DNA from 2 places in the Streptomyces montanus genome. Region 1 is predicted to be linked to the other one. Evidence: predicted binding sites of a transcription regulator. Region 1 holds the regulator's gene; the other holds the start of a gene.

The links. Region 1 encodes HrcA, which represses chaperone genes, less so after heat shock. Its sites were predicted from a motif close to TTNGCACTCNGNNNNNCNGAGTGCNAA; they were not measured.
Region 2: a site for HrcA is predicted at 3,253-3,279, ahead of groES (co-chaperone GroES). Genes of this name have one in related genera too.

What each region holds. Positions count from the first base shown of each region.
Region 1 is NZ_VBZC01000093.1:16,217-23,588, forward strand. It holds gene FE633_RS43775 (SpoIIE family protein phosphatase) at 1-1,272, shown strand, start outside; gene hemW (radical SAM family heme chaperone HemW) at 1,340-2,572, shown strand; gene FE633_RS43785 (DUF3097 domain-containing protein) at 2,753-3,559, opposite strand; gene FE633_RS43790 (MBL fold metallo-hydrolase) at 3,605-4,360, opposite strand; gene hrcA (heat-inducible transcriptional repressor HrcA) at 4,633-5,649, shown strand; gene dnaJ (molecular chaperone DnaJ) at 5,650-6,789, shown strand; gene FE633_RS43805 (nitronate monooxygenase) at 6,928-7,372, shown strand, end outside.
Region 2 is NZ_VBZC01000048.1:15,789-23,160, reverse strand. It holds gene FE633_RS33690 (dipeptidase) at 1-877, shown strand, start outside; gene FE633_RS33685 (class I SAM-dependent methyltransferase) at 906-2,087, opposite strand; gene FE633_RS33680 (polysaccharide deacetylase family protein) at 2,284-3,111, shown strand; gene groES (co-chaperone GroES) at 3,425-3,733, shown strand; gene groL (chaperonin GroEL) at 3,885-5,510, shown strand; gene FE633_RS33665 (ester cyclase) at 5,797-6,504, opposite strand; gene FE633_RS33660 (SDR family NAD(P)-dependent oxidoreductase) at 6,687-7,372, opposite strand, start outside.

The sequences.
Region 1 (7,372 bases):
TCCTTCCTCGCCGAGGCCTCCGACCTGCTGGCCGGACAGCTCGACGAGGACCTCGTCGCCGCGCTCGCCGGACAGCTGCTCGTACCGCGGCTCGCCGACTGGTGCGCGGTGTGGCTGGAGGACGAGGCGCCCGGCCGCACCGACGGGGGCCTCGTCGGCGGTCCGCGGCTCGCGCGCGTCTGGCACGGCAGCGAGAACCGCATCGAGGAACTGCGCCTCGTCCTGGAGAAGGACCCGCCCCGACTGCCCGAATCGGCACGCTCCGGACCCGTCCCCGTGCCCTGGCCCGCCGACGCGCTCGGTACGCAGGCGGCCGACGGGTCGGCACTCGCGTACCGGCTGATCGCGGGCGGCAGACCCCTCGGCACGCTCGTCATCGGGCGGGCCGGGCTGGACCGCTTCCCCGACGAGATCACCGGACTCGTCGAGGACCTCAGCCGCCGCGTCGCACTCGCCATCGGAGCGGCCCGGCAATACGCGCGACAGGCCACCATCAGCCGCGTACTGCAACGCGGCCTGCTGCCCGGGGCCGTCGCCGAGATACCCGGCGTCCGCAGCGCGCTCGTCTACGAACCGTGCGACAAGGGCGGACCGAGCGGTGACTTCTACGACCTGTTCCCGGCCGGCGACGGACGCTGGTGCTTCGCGCTCGGCGACGTGCAGGGCAAGGGGCCCGAGGCCGCCGTCGTCATCGGCCTCGCCCGGCCCTGGCTGCGGCTGCTCGCCCGCGAGGGCTACGAGGTGCCCGACGTCCTCGACCGCCTCAACCAGCTGCTCCTCGACGACGCCACCGAAGCCGCGGACGCGGCCGCCCGCGCGCTGGTCGCGGCAGGCGGCCAGGGCCTCACCGAGGGCCCGCAGACCCGCTTCCTCTCCCTCCTGTACGGCGAGCTGGTCCCCTTCGACGGCGGTGTGCACTGCACCGTCGCCTCCGCCGGACACCCGCTGCCCCTGCTCCTGGCCCCGTGCGGCAAGGTGAGCGAGACGGCCCAGCCGCAGACCCTCCTCGGTGTCTTCGAGGACGCGACCTACACCTGCGACACCTTCGAGCTGCGCCCCGGCGACAGCCTCCTGTGCGTCACCGACGGCGTGACGGAGCGCCGCAGCGGGCCCCGGCAGTTCGACGACTCCGACGGCCTCGCGGTGGCCCTCGCCGGCTGCGCGGGCCTGAGCGCGGAACTGATCGCCGAGCGGATACGACGCCTGGTCCACGAGTTCGGCCCGAAGCCGCCGGAGGACGACCTCGCGCTGCTGGTGCTGCAGGCGGAGTAGTCGCGGAGTGGTCGCGGAGTAGCGGAGGAGCCGGGGAGCGCGCCGAAGGTGCTGGACAATGGAAGGCATGCCTTCCGCACTCCCCGACGGTGAGCCCGTCCCCGACGACGGGGCACTGCCCTCGCAGGCCCTGGCCGGCGCGGCCGAGCGCCCCCTCGGGTTCTATCTGCACGTGCCGTACTGCGCCACGCGCTGCGGCTACTGCGACTTCAACACGTACACCGCCACCGAGCTGCGGGGCAGCGGAGGCGTGCTCGCCTCCCGCGACAACTACGCGTCGACACTCGTCGACGAGGTCCGGCTCGCCCGGAAGGTCCTGGGCGACGACCCCCGGCCGGTGCGCACGGTCTTCGTCGGAGGCGGTACGCCCACGCTGCTGGCCGCCGGCGATCTCGTACGCATGCTGGGGGCGATCCGCGACGAGTTCGGGCTCGCGGACGACGCGGAGATCACGACCGAGGCGAACCCGGAGTCGGTCGACCCCGCCTATCTGGCCGCCCTGCGGGCCGGCGGCTTCAACCGGGTCTCCTTCGGGATGCAGAGCGCCCGGCAGCACGTACTGAAGGTGCTGGACCGCACCCACACGCCCGGCCGCCCCGAGGCGTGCGTGGCGGAGGCCCGCGCGGCGGGCTTCGAGCACGTCAACCTCGACCTGATCTACGGCACGCCCGGTGAGTCGGACGACGACTGGCGGGCCTCCCTGGACGCGGCGATCGGGGCGGGGCCGGACCACGTGTCGGCGTACGCGCTGATCGTCGAGGAGGGCACGCAGCTGGCGCGGCGGATCAGACGGGGCGAGGTCCCCATGACGGACGACGACGTCCACGCGGACCGCTACCTCATCGCGGACGAGAGCCTGTCCGCTGCGGGCTTCGACTGGTACGAGGTCTCGAACTGGGCCACCTCCGCGGCGGGCCGCTGCCTCCACAACGAGCTGTACTGGCGCGGCGCCGACTGGTGGGGCGCGGGGCCGGGTGCGCACAGCCACGTGGGCGGGGTGCGGTGGTGGAACGTCAAGCATCCGGGGGCGTACGCGGCGGCACTTGCGGCGGGCAGGACGCCCGGCGCCGGACGCGAGCTCCTCTCCGCGGAGGACCGCCGGGTGGAGCGCATCCTCCTGGAGCTACGGCTCCGCGAGGGCTGCCCGCTCTCCTTGCTGCGGCCGGACGGCCTGGCCGCGTCCCGGCGTGCGCTGTCGGACGGGCTGCTCGAAACCGGCCCGTACGAGGAGGGGTGGGCGGTGCTGACGCTGCGGGGGCGGTTGCTGGCGGATGGGGTGGTGCGGGACCTGGTCGACTGAGCGGGGTCCGTGGTGTGGGGTTCTTCGCCCCCGCCGCCCCTACCCGTCCCATCCTCAACCTGGGGGCTCCGCCCCCAGACCTCCGTATCGGCCTTGCGGCCTCGTCCTCAAACGCCGGACGGGCTGATTGATGCCGACCCGGGCTCGCATGCTTCAGCCCCTCCGGCGAAACCCTCGGGCTCAGGCCGGCGCCGTCACGAAGTCGATCAGTTCCTCCACACGCCCCAGCAACTCCGGCTCCAGGTCCTTGTACGAGCGCACCGAGTCCAGGATCCGCTGCCAGGCCTCCCCGGTGTTCGCCACGCGCCAGCCCAGCGCCCGGCACACCCCCGTCTTCCAGTCCTGCCCGTGCGGGACGCGCGGCCACTCCCGGATGCCGACCGAGGCCGGCTTCACCGCCTCCCAGATGTCGATGTACGGGTGGCCCACCACCAGCGCGTGCTCACTGGTCACCGACTCCGCGATGCGGGACTCCTTCGTGCCCGGGACCAGGTGGTCGACGAGGACGCCGAGGCGGGCGTCGGGGCCGGGGGAGAAGTCGGCGACGATCGCGGGGAGGTCGTCGACGCCCTCCAGGTACTCCACGACGACGCCCTCGATGCGCAGGTCGTCGCCCCAGACCTTCTCCACCAGCTCCGCGTCGTGGCGGCCCTCGACATAGATGCGGCCGGCGCGGGCGACCCGGGCGCGGGCGCCGGGGACGGCCACCGAGCCGGATGCCGTACGGGTGGGGCGTACCGGAGAGGCCGAGGGCCTGACCAGGGTCACCACGCGGCCCTCCAGGAGGAAGCCCCGGGGTTCCAGCGGGAACACGCGGTGCTTGCCGAAGCGGTCCTCCAGAGTGACCGTGCCCGCCTCGCAGCGGATCACGGCGCCGCAGAAGCCGGTGCCGGGCTCCTCCACGACCAGACCCGGCTCCGCCGGGACCTCCGGCACGGGCTTGGGCTTCTTCCACGGAGGGGTCAGGTCCGGTGAGTACTGGCGCATTCGCATGACGATAGGAGAAAGGACCCGCCGGGTGGGCCGAGAGCCCTACGACACGCCGAAACGCCGTGCCAGCGCGTCCCGTTGGGCCCGGACAAACGCCGCATTCACCGCGGCGCCGTGCCCCGGAACGTACACCGCGTCCTCGCCGCCCAGGTCGAGCAGCCGGTCCAGGGCCGTGGGCCAGTGGGACGGTACGGCGTCGGGACCCGCCTGGGGTTCGCCGGACTCCTCGACCAGGTCGCCGCAGAAGACGACCTCGGGGGAGTCCGCGCCGGGCGTGCCGGGGCCGGGTGTACCGGGGACGAGAACCGCCAGGTCGTGGGCCGTGTGGCCAGGGCCGATGTTCGCCAGCAGGACCTGGCGGCCCCCGCCCAGGTCGAGGGTCCGCTCCCCGCTCACGAGGTGCCGCGGACGGACGAGGAGATCCGCCGCCTCGGCCGCCTCGCGGGGGTCGGCGCCGTTGCGTACGGCGTCCGCGCGCAGCTCGTCGCTGTCGCCGACGAGGACCCGGTCCAGCCCCACCGCACCGAAGACCTCGACGCCCGCGAACGCCGCCGCCCCGAAGACATGGTCGAAGTGGGAATGCGTGAGCGCGAGATGGGTGACCCGGCCGCCGCCGAGCAGCCGGCGCGCCTCGCCACGCAGCCGCGCGCCCTCCCGCACGCTCGACCCGGCGTCGATCAGGAGCGCGGAGCCCTCGCCCACGACGAGCCCGACCGTGCAGTCCCACACGGGCAGTCGCCGCTGCCCGATCCCAGGCGCCAGCTCCGTCCACCCCGACGCCTCCCAGGCGACACTCAGCACGGCGCCGGCCCTTCCCAAGTCACCTTCATACACCGACGCTAGCTCTATGGTCCCGGCAGAGCAGGGCATGGTTCACCGCAGAGCGGAACCTGGTTACCGACTAGTTCCCGACAGGTCCGGACAAACCATCACACGTCGGGCCGACATCGCAGGCCCGGCCTTGCCGGGGTCGTACCCACCGGCCGTACACTTGAGCCGGGGATGCTGGCACTCGAACGCACTGAGTGCCAAGCGAAGGACGCGGGAAAGACCAGCTGGAGGTGTGCGCGGTGCTCAGTGAACGCAGGCTCGAAGTGCTGCGCGCCATCGTCCAGGACTATGTGGGCACGGAGGAGCCGGTGGGCTCCAAGGCGCTCACAGAGCGGCACAACCTCGGGGTGTCGCCCGCCACGGTGCGCAATGACATGGCCGCACTGGAGGACGAGGGCTTCATCGCGCAGCCGCACACCAGCGCCGGACGCATCCCCACGGACAAGGGCTACCGCCTCTTCGTCGACAAGCTCGCGGGCGTCAAGCCGATGACCGCGCCCGAGCGACGGGCCATCCAGAACTTCCTCGACGGCGCCGTGGACCTCGACGACGTCGTGGGCCGGACCGTACGGCTGCTCGCGCAGCTCACGCGTCAGGTCGCCGTCGTGCAGTACCCGTCGCTGACCCGTTCGACGGTGCGGCACGTGGAACTGCTGTCGCTGGCTCCGGCCCGTGTGATGCTCGTGCTGATCACCGACACCGGCCGGGTCGAGCAGCGCATGGTGGACTGCCCGGCACCGTTCGGCGAAGCGTCTCTCGCGGACCTTCGGGCGCGGCTCAACAGCCGGGTCACGGGCCGTCGCTTCACGGATGTCCCGCAGCTGGTGCAGGACCTGCCGGAAGCCTTCGAGACGGAGGACCGCGGTACGGTCTCGACGGTGCTCTCCACCCTCCTGGAGACACTCGTCGAGGAGACCGAGGAGCGGCTGGTGATCGGCGGCACCGCCAATCTCACCCGCTTCGGACATGACTTTCCCCTCACGATCCGGCCCGTCCTGGAGGCCTTGGAGGAGCATGTCGTCCTCCTCAAACTCCTTGGTGAGGCGGGGGATTCGGGCATGACCGTACGCATCGGTCACGAAAACGCTTATGAGGGACTCAACTCCACGTCCGTGGTCTCCGTCGGCTACGGTTCGGGCGGCGAGGCAGTAGCAAAACTCGGCGTGGTCGGACCGACACGCATGGATTACCCCGGAACGATGGGAGCGGTACGAGCGGTGGCACGGTACGTCGGACAGATCCTGGCGGAGTCGTAAGTGGCCACGGACTACTACGCCGTACTCGGCGTGCGCCGCGACGCGTCCCAGGACGAGATCAAGAAGGCCTTCCGGCGGCTCGCACGCGAGCTGCATCCGGATGTCAACCCCGATCCGAAGACGCAGGAGCGGTTCAAGGAGATCAACGCCGCGTACGAGGTGTTGTCGGACCCGCAGAAGAAGCAGGTCTACGACCTCGGCGGTGACCCGCTGACCCAGGCGGGCGGCGGAGGCGCGGGCGGCTTCGGCGCCGGCGGGTTCGGGAACTTCTCGGACATCATGGACGCGTTCTTCGGCACCGCGTCGCAGCGCGGGCCGCGCTCGCGCACCCGACGCGGCCAGGACGCGATGATCCGCCTGGAGGTCGAGCTCGACGAGGCGGCCTTCGGGACGACCAAGGACATCCAGGTCGACACCGCCGTCGTGTGCACCACCTGCAGCGGCGAGGGCGCCGCTCCGGGCACCTCGGCTCAGACATGTGACATGTGCCGCGGCCGCGGTGAGGTCTCGCAGGTCACGCGTTCGTTCCTCGGCCAGGTCATGACCTCCCGCCCCTGCCCGCAGTGCCAGGGCTTCGGCACGGTCGTGCCGAACCCGTGCCCGGAGTGCGCGGGCGACGGACGCGTACGGTCCCGTCGGACCCTGACGGTCAAGATCCCGGCCGGTGTCGACAACGGCACACGGATCCAGCTCGCCGGAGAGGGCGAGGTCGGCCCCGGCGGCGGGCCCGCCGGTGACCTCTACGTGGAGATCCACGAGCTGCCGCACGCGACCTTCCAGCGGCGCGGCGACGACCTGCACTGCACGGTCACCATCCCGATGACCGCGGGAGCACTGGGCACCAAGGTCCCGCTGGAGACGCTCGACGGCCTCGAAGAGGTCGACATCCGCCCGGGCACCCAGTCCGGCCAGTCGATCCCGCTGCACGGCCGCGGCGTCACGCATCTGCGCGGCGGCGGCCGGGGCGACCTCATCGTCCACGTCGAGGTCACGACCCCGTCCAAGCTCGACCCGGAGCAGGAGCGCCTGCTGCGCGAGCTGGCCAAGCTGCGGGGCGAGGAACGGCCTACGGGACAGTTCCAGCCCGGGCAGCAGGGGTTGTTCTCACGGCTCAAGGACGCGTTCAACGGTCGCACGTAGGTGGGGCACCCGGGCCGACGGCCGCGTCCGCCGGCCCGGGTGCCTTCCCATCACCCCTGATGGGCGCCCATTCCGATGGCGTATGCCGGGCGGAAGGCCGGATTCGGTCCTTCTCGGGGGACGTGACAACATGCCGTCATGTCCACCGCGCTGACCGATCTCTTCCCCCTCCCGATCGTGCAGGCCCCCATGGCCGGCGGCGTCTCCGTGCCGCAGCTCGCCGCGGCCGTGTCCGAGGCCGGGGGGCTCGGTTTTCTCGCCGCCGGCTACAAGACGGCCGACGGCATGTACCAGGAGATCAAGCAGTTGCGCGGGGCCACCGGCCGGCCCTTCGGCGTGAACCTCTTCATGCCGCAGCCCGAGTACGCCGACCCGGCCGCCGTCGCCGTCTACGCCAGCCAGCTCGCCGGCGAGTCCGCGTGGTACGAGACCGAGCTCGGTGACCCCGACAGCGGACGCGACGACGGCTACGACGCCAAGCTCGCGGTGCTCCTGGACAACCCGGTGCCGGTCGTCTCCTTCCACTTCGGCTGCCCCACCCGCGAGGTCCTGGACTCCCTCGCCCGTGCCGGCACGATCACCC
Region 2 (7,372 bases), on a different contig from region 1:
GACGGCCGGTGACATGGAGGCGGCGCGGGGCGAAGGCCGTATCGCGTCGCTGATGGGCGCGGAGGGCGGCCACTCGATCGCCGACTCGCTGGCGACGCTGCGGGCGCTGTACGCGCTGGGCGTGCGCTACATGACCCTGACGCACAACGACAACATCGCCTGGGCGGACTCCGCGACGGACGAGCCGGGTGTGGGCGGCCTGTCGGCCTTCGGCCGTGAGGTGGTGCGAGAGATGAACCGCGAGGGCATGCTCGTGGATCTCTCGCACGTCGCGGCGACGACGATGCGGGACGCGCTGGACACGTCCGTCGCGCCCGTGCTCTTCTCCCACTCCTCCGCGCGCGCGGTGTGCGACCACCCGCGCAACATCCCGGACGACGTGCTGGAGCGCCTGCCGGGCAACGGTGGCGTGGCGATGGTGACGTTCGTGCCGAAGTTCGTGCTGCAGGCGGCCGTCGACTGGACGGCCGCGGCGGACGAGAACATGCGCGAGCACGGCTTCCACCCACTGGACACCACGTCGGAGGCGATGAAGGTCCACCGCGCCTTCGAGGAGTCGCATCCGCGCCCCGTCGCCACGGTGGCGACGGTCGCCGACCACCTGGACCACATGCGCGAGGTGGCCGGAATCGACCACATCGGCATCGGCGGCGACTACGACGGTACGGCCTTCACCCCGGACGGCCTGAACGACGTCTCGGGCTACCCGAACCTCATCGCCGAGCTCCTGGACCGCGGCTGGTCGACGTCCGACCTCGCCAAGCTGACCTGGCGGAACGCGGTACGGGTCCTCGGGGCGGCGGAGGACGTGGCACGCGACGAGCGGTCGCGCAGGGGCCCGTCGAACGCGACGCTGGAGCAACTGGACGGCCAGTAGCGGCTGTTGTCACGTGACGGGCCGACCGTCATGCGGCGGGGTGCCCCAGCAGCATGGTCGGTGCGCCCTGCACCCGGGTCAGGAACACCGTCGCCGCGTTCGGCCCCTGCGGCTTCACCCTGCGGCGCAGTTCCTCCGGCTCGACCGCCGAGCCGCGCTTCTTGACGGTCAGGATGCCGACCTCGCGCTCTCGCAGCAGCGACTTCAACTTCTTGACGCTGAAGTGCAGTTGGTCGGTGATCTCGTATGCGGTGGCGTACGGGGTGGGGCGCGCCTCGTCTGCCGTGACGTACGCGATCGTCGCGTCGAGCAGCCCTCCGCCGACCTCCTCGGCGACCTCCGCGACCAGGTGGGCCCGGATGACGGCGCCGTCCGGCTCGTACAGGTAGCGCCCCGGCGGCCGCACTTGAGGGTCGGGCAGTTGGCGGCCGGTGAGGCTGCGCGGGCCGGGCAGCAGCGTGGCGCGCACAAGGCCGGGCTCGGTACCGAACCACAGCACGGCCTCCTTCACATCGCCCGAATCCGACACCCATTCGGCCTCGGCCTCGCCCGGGATCGCCTCATGGGGGATGCCGGGCGCGATCTTCAGAGCGGCGTGGGGCGCCTCGAGAGCGGCGGCGACGGCCCAGGACAGGGGCGGCGAGTAGGCCTCCGGGTCGAAGATCCGGCCCCGCCCGCCGCGCCTGCCGGGGTCCACGAAGACGGCCTCGTACGAGGACGTGTCGACCTCCGTGACATCCGCCTCGCGCACCTCGATCAGGTCGGCGAGCCCGAGCGCCTCGGCGTTCGCACGCGCCACCGCACAGGTCAGCGGGTCGCGGTCGACGGCGAGGACGCGCACTCCCGCGCGGGCGAGCGCGATGGCGTCCCCGCCGATGCCACAGCACAGATCGGCGACGGACCGCACGCCGAGCCCGGCGAAACGCTCCGCCCGGTACGCCGCGACCGTCGCCCGGGTCGCCTGCTCGACCCCGTTCGCCGTGAAGAACATCCGGCCGGCATCCGCGCTCCCGAACTTCCCGGCCGCGCGCTGCCGCAACCGTGCCTGCCCCATCGCCGCGGACACGAGCTCAGCGGGGTGCTCACGCCGCAGCCGGGTGGCCACGGCCAGCTCCTGAGCCGCCTCGACCTCCCGCACCTCGTCGAGCAGAAACCGTCCACGGTCGGTGAGCAGAGCGGCGAAGGAGGCCAGCGGGTCGTGATCGTTCACCGCCCCATTGTGGGCCAGCCGGTGGACGGTGCGCGCCCGGCGGCGGTGTCGGCGGCTGTTTCCGCCCTTTCCGCCGTTTCCGCGACCGCTGGTACGGGAAGGGCACCGGGCGCGGCATGATCCGCCGCTTCATGCAGCCCTTCATGCAGCCGTCCACGGACAAGGGGGACGCGGTGGCGCGTCTGGAGGCCCACCGGTGAGGCCACGGTGGTGTGCGCCGGCCGTCGGCCTGCTCGCGTCCGCGCTGCTCGCCTCGGGCGCGGGCTGCGCCGGGCCCGTCGACCCGGTCGAACGGCCGGGCACGACGGAGGCACACAAGGGACACGGGCACGCCCCCAGCGCCGCCTCGTACCGCCGCTGGGGTCTCCCGTCCCCGCTCGCCCCGGCGCCGAAGCCGCCCGAGCGGCCCACCGTACGCACCGGCGCGAGGCCGGGCCCGCCACCCGTCGTCGACCGCATCCCCACCCGCGACAAGGTCGTCTTCCTGACCTTCGACGACGGGGCCGAGAAGGATCCGCGGTTCGTCGACATGGTCCGTGAACTGCGGCTGCCGGTCAGCATGTTCCTGACGGACAGCATCGTCGGACCGGGGTACGCGCACTTCGGACGGCTGCGGGCGGTCGGCGCGACCGTCCAGAACCACACCCTCGACCACCCCCGCCTGCCCGGCCTCCCGTACGCGGGCCAGCGCGCCGAGATCTGCGGCCAGCAGGAGAAGCTCAAGCAGCACTTCGGTATCCGTCCCCGGCTCTTCCGGCCGCCGTACGGCGCCTACAACGACGACACCCTGCGCGCCGCCGCCGACTGCGGAGTCGCGGCCGTCGTCCTGTGGCGTGCGTCCATGAACATCAACGACCTGAGCTATTTCGAGGGGAACCACCTGCGCCCCGGCGACATCGTCCTCGCCCACTTCCGGCGGCCGTCGGAACTGAACGGGGCGTCCCTCACGGAGATGACGACCCGGCTTCTGCGACGCATCCAGGAGCAGGGGTTCACGGTGGCGCGGCTGGAGGACTATCTCTAGGGCTCACCCATCTCCAGGGCTCACCCACCGGCGCGGCCAGGACGACGCCGAAGGCCGGCACGGGGGTCTGGGGGCGGAGTCCCCGGGAGACGGCGACACCAACTCCGGGGTGCCCTAAAACCGGCGCCGCGCCGGAGGTAATTGGCACTCCGCTTGACCGAGTGCTAATCACGGTCATAGTCTCTGGTCTGGCACTCCCCACTGGAGAGTGCCAACAAGCGACGGGCAGGTCCGGCACCCGCGACGACGGATCGACCTGGTCGCCACCTCAGACAGTTAACCCCGTGAGATCTCCGAAGGGGGAGGTCGGATCGTGACGACCGCCAGCTCCAAGGTTGCCATCAAGCCGCTCGAGGACCGCATCGTGGTCCAGCCGCTGGACGCCGAGCAGACCACGGCCTCTGGCCTGGTCATCCCGGACACCGCGAAGGAGAAGCCCCAGGAGGGCGTCGTCCTTGCCGTGGGCCCGGGCCGGTTCGAGAACGGCGAGCGCCTGCCGCTCGACGTGAAGACCGGCGATGTCGTGCTGTACAGCAAGTACGGCGGCACCGAGGTGAAGTACAGCGGCGAGGAGTACCTCGTCCTCTCGGCTCGCGACGTGCTCGCGATTGTCGAGAAGTAATTCACCGAAGCAGATTGCTTTTGCTTTGAGCTGCGCCCCTGGCCCCCGCGACCTTATGAAGCCGGGCGCCCGGGGCGCTGTTCGTGTTCCCGCGATGGCGGTCGTTTCAGGAAGCGGCCGAGGATCGCAACGAGAGGACTGAAACGCTCCTATGGCGAAGATCCTGAAGTTCGACGAGGACGCCCGTCGCGCCCTCGAGCGCGGCGTCAACAAGCTTGCCGACACGGTCAAGGTGACGATCGGCCCCAAGGGCCGCAACGTCGTCATCGACAAGAAGTTCGGCGCTCCCACCATCACCAACGACGGTGTCACCATCGCCCGCGAGGTCGAGGTCGACGACCCGTACGAGAACCTCGGTGTCCAGCTGGTGAAGGAGGTGGCGACCAAGACCAACGACATCGCGGGTGACGGTACGACCACCGCCACCGTGCTCGCCCAGGCGCTCGTGCGCGAGGGCCTGCGGAACGTCGCCGCGGGTGCCTCCCCGGCGCTGCTGAAGAAGGGCATCGACGCGGCCGTCGCCGCGATCTCCGAGGACCTTCTCGCCACCGCGCGCCCGATCGACGAGAAGTCCGACATCGCCGCCGTCGCCGGTCTGTCCGCCCAGGACCCGCAGGTCGGCGAGCTCATCGCCGAGGCGATGGACAAGGTCGGCAAGGACGGTGTCATCACCGTCGAGGAGTCCAACACCTTCGGTCTGGAGCTGGACTTCACCGAGGGCATGGCCTTCGACAAGGGCTACCTGTCGCCGTACTTCGTGACGGACCAGGAGCGCATGGAGGCCGTCCTCGAGGACCCGTACATCCTCATCCACCAGGGCAAGATCTCCTCCATCCAGGACATGCTGCCGCTGCTGGAGAAGGTCATCCAGGCGGGTGCCTCCAAGCCGCTGCTGATCATCGCCGAGGACGTCGAGGGCGAGGCCCTGTCCACCCTCGTCGTCAACAAGATCCGCGGCACCTTCAACGCGGTGGCCGTCAAGGCCCCCGGCTTCGGTGACCGCCGCAAGGCCATGCTCGGCGACATCGCCACCCTCACCGGTGCCACCGTCATCGCCGAGGAGGTCGGCCTCAAGCTCGACCAGGCCGGCCTGGACGTGCTGGGCACCGCCCGCCGTGTGACCGTCACCAAGGACGACACGACGATCGTCGACGGCGGTGGCAACAGCACCGACGTCGCCGGCCGCGTCGCCCAGATCAAGGCCGAGATCGAGACCACCGACTCCGACTGGGACCGCGAGAAGCTCCAGGAGCGCCTCGCGAAGCTGGCCGGCGGCGTGTGCGTGATCCGTGTCGGCGCCGCCACCGAGGTGGAGCTGAAGGAGAAGAAGCACCGTCTGGAGGACGCCATCTCCGCGACCCGCGCCGCGGTCGAGGAAGGCATCGTCTCCGGTGGTGGCTCGGCTCTCGTCCACGCGGCGAAGGTCCTGGAGGGCTCCCTGGGCAAGGAGGGCGACGAGGCCACCGGTGTGGCCGTCGTCCGCCGCGCCGTCGTCGAGCCGCTGCGCTGGATCGCCGAGAACGCGGGCCTCGAGGGCTATGTCATCACCTCGAAGGTCGCCGAGCTCGACAAGGGCCAGGGCTTCAACGCCGCGACCGGCGAGTACGGCGACCTGGTGAAGCAGGGTGTCATCGACCCGGTCAAGGTCACCCGCTCCGCCCTGGAGAACGCCGCCTCCATCGCCTCCCTGCTCCTCACGACCGAGACCCTGGTCGTCGAGAAGCCGGCCGAGGAGGAGCCGGAGGCCGGCGGCCACAGCCACGGGCACGCCCACTGAGCCGCTGAGCTGAGCTGAACTGAGCCGAACCGAAGGTCCGGTGCCCGTCGGGGCACCGGACCTTCGCGTTGTCCGCGGCCCAGCCGCGGATCGCCACCGCCGTATGCGGACGCCCACAGCACGGCCGCGCAGGCCAGACCCACCGCGGCCCGGACGGCTTCCGCCGAGGATGGCCGAGGGCACGGCCGATTCTCCGAAGGCGAGGTAAGGCGGCGGGGGCCCGGTACGCGCACGGGCGCACCGGGCCCTCGACGGGCTGCGGACCTGGATCTCCTGGCTGTGGTGACTAGATCTCGTACTGGTCGAGCACACCGAGCTGGGTCATCAGCCCCAGCCGGTCGTACTGCCACCAGCCCTCGGCGATCTTGCCGTCCTCCTGGCACCGGAAGATGGTCACGCCGGTCATGGTGACCTGCTTGCCGGTCGCCGGAATCCCGAGGAAGTCGCCCTTGTGGGTGCCGTTCCAGGTCCAGCGCGTACAGACCTGGTCGCCCTGGGCGATCTGGTCCTCGACGGTGAACGCGAAGTCGAACGCCCCGCGCCACATCTCCATCTCGCGCCGGATCGCGTCCAGGCCGAGGACGTCCTGCTCGTTGGCGGGATCGTGGTCGTGGTAGTTCTCCGCCATCAGGTCGTTGAGCGGAGGCAGTTGGCCCTTGGTGGCTGTCACCTCGAAGAGCCTGCGGACATTGGCCGCGTACAGCTGCTCGTCCCGCACCACGTCCAGGTCCGTGAAGGTCGGCATCTCGTCGCAGAGCGCCACCATCTCCCGGAAGACCTCGTCCGTCTCGGGGAGATTCGAGTTCCGCATCGCGTCCTCGTACGACGGGAACTCGACGATCTCGATGATGTGCGCCGAGTCGGACCGGTCCTTGCCGATCAGGCTGTGCGTCGCCGTCCGCTTACCCTTGGTCCGTTCGACCCACGTGTCCATGAGCCGATTCATCTCGTCGAACCGACTGGTCTTGCAGTCGATCAGTTGCACAAATGTCATGACGACGCCTCCGGTCCTCCGGGATTCGGTCGAATGCCTCCATTTTAGTGAAAATCGCCTAATGTGCCCGAGTTGAACAAGTAGTTGAATAGGCGACGTTGAACGAGCGACTCCTGCCGAGACCCGCTCCAGCGGCCTGTCTACTGCGACCCGGTGCGACCCGGTTTTCCTGCGCCCCGGTTCTACTGCGGCCCGTACTTCCGGCCGGTCTTCGTGCTGATCCCTCCGAGCAGAGCCCGCGGGGTCACCTTCACGATCCCCATGAGGGCCTTGTACCGCGGGTCCGGAATGGAGAGCGACTTGCCGCGGGCCAGATCCGCGAGGGCCGCCGTGACCAGTTTGTCGGCGTCGAGCCACATCCACTTGGGGATGTTGTCCGTGCCCATCCCGGCCCGCTGGTGGAACTCGGTACGCACGAAGCCGGGGCACAGGGCCATCAGGCGGACTCCGGACCCGGCCAGGTCCTTCGCCGCACCCTGCGTGAACTGCACGACCCACGCCTTCGACGCGCCGTAGGTACCGCGCGGCACGAATGCGGCGACCGACGCGACATTGACGACACCCCCGCGGCCGCGGTCCCGCATGGACTCCGTCGCCGCCGAGGTCAGCCGGAGCACCGCCTCGCAGTGCACCTTGAGCATCTTCAGCTCGTCCGCCATCGGTACGTCCAGGTAGCGGCCCTTGTTGCCGAAGCCGGCGTTGTTGATCAGCAGGTCGACCGGGTTCTTCCGGTCCGCGAGGCGGGTGGTCACCGCCTCGATGCCGTCGTCCTCCGCCAGGTCCGCCGTCAGCACCTCCGCCTCGATGCCGTGCCGGTCGTGCAGCTCGGTCGCCTGTTCGGCGAGCCGCTTGGTGTCACGCGCCACCA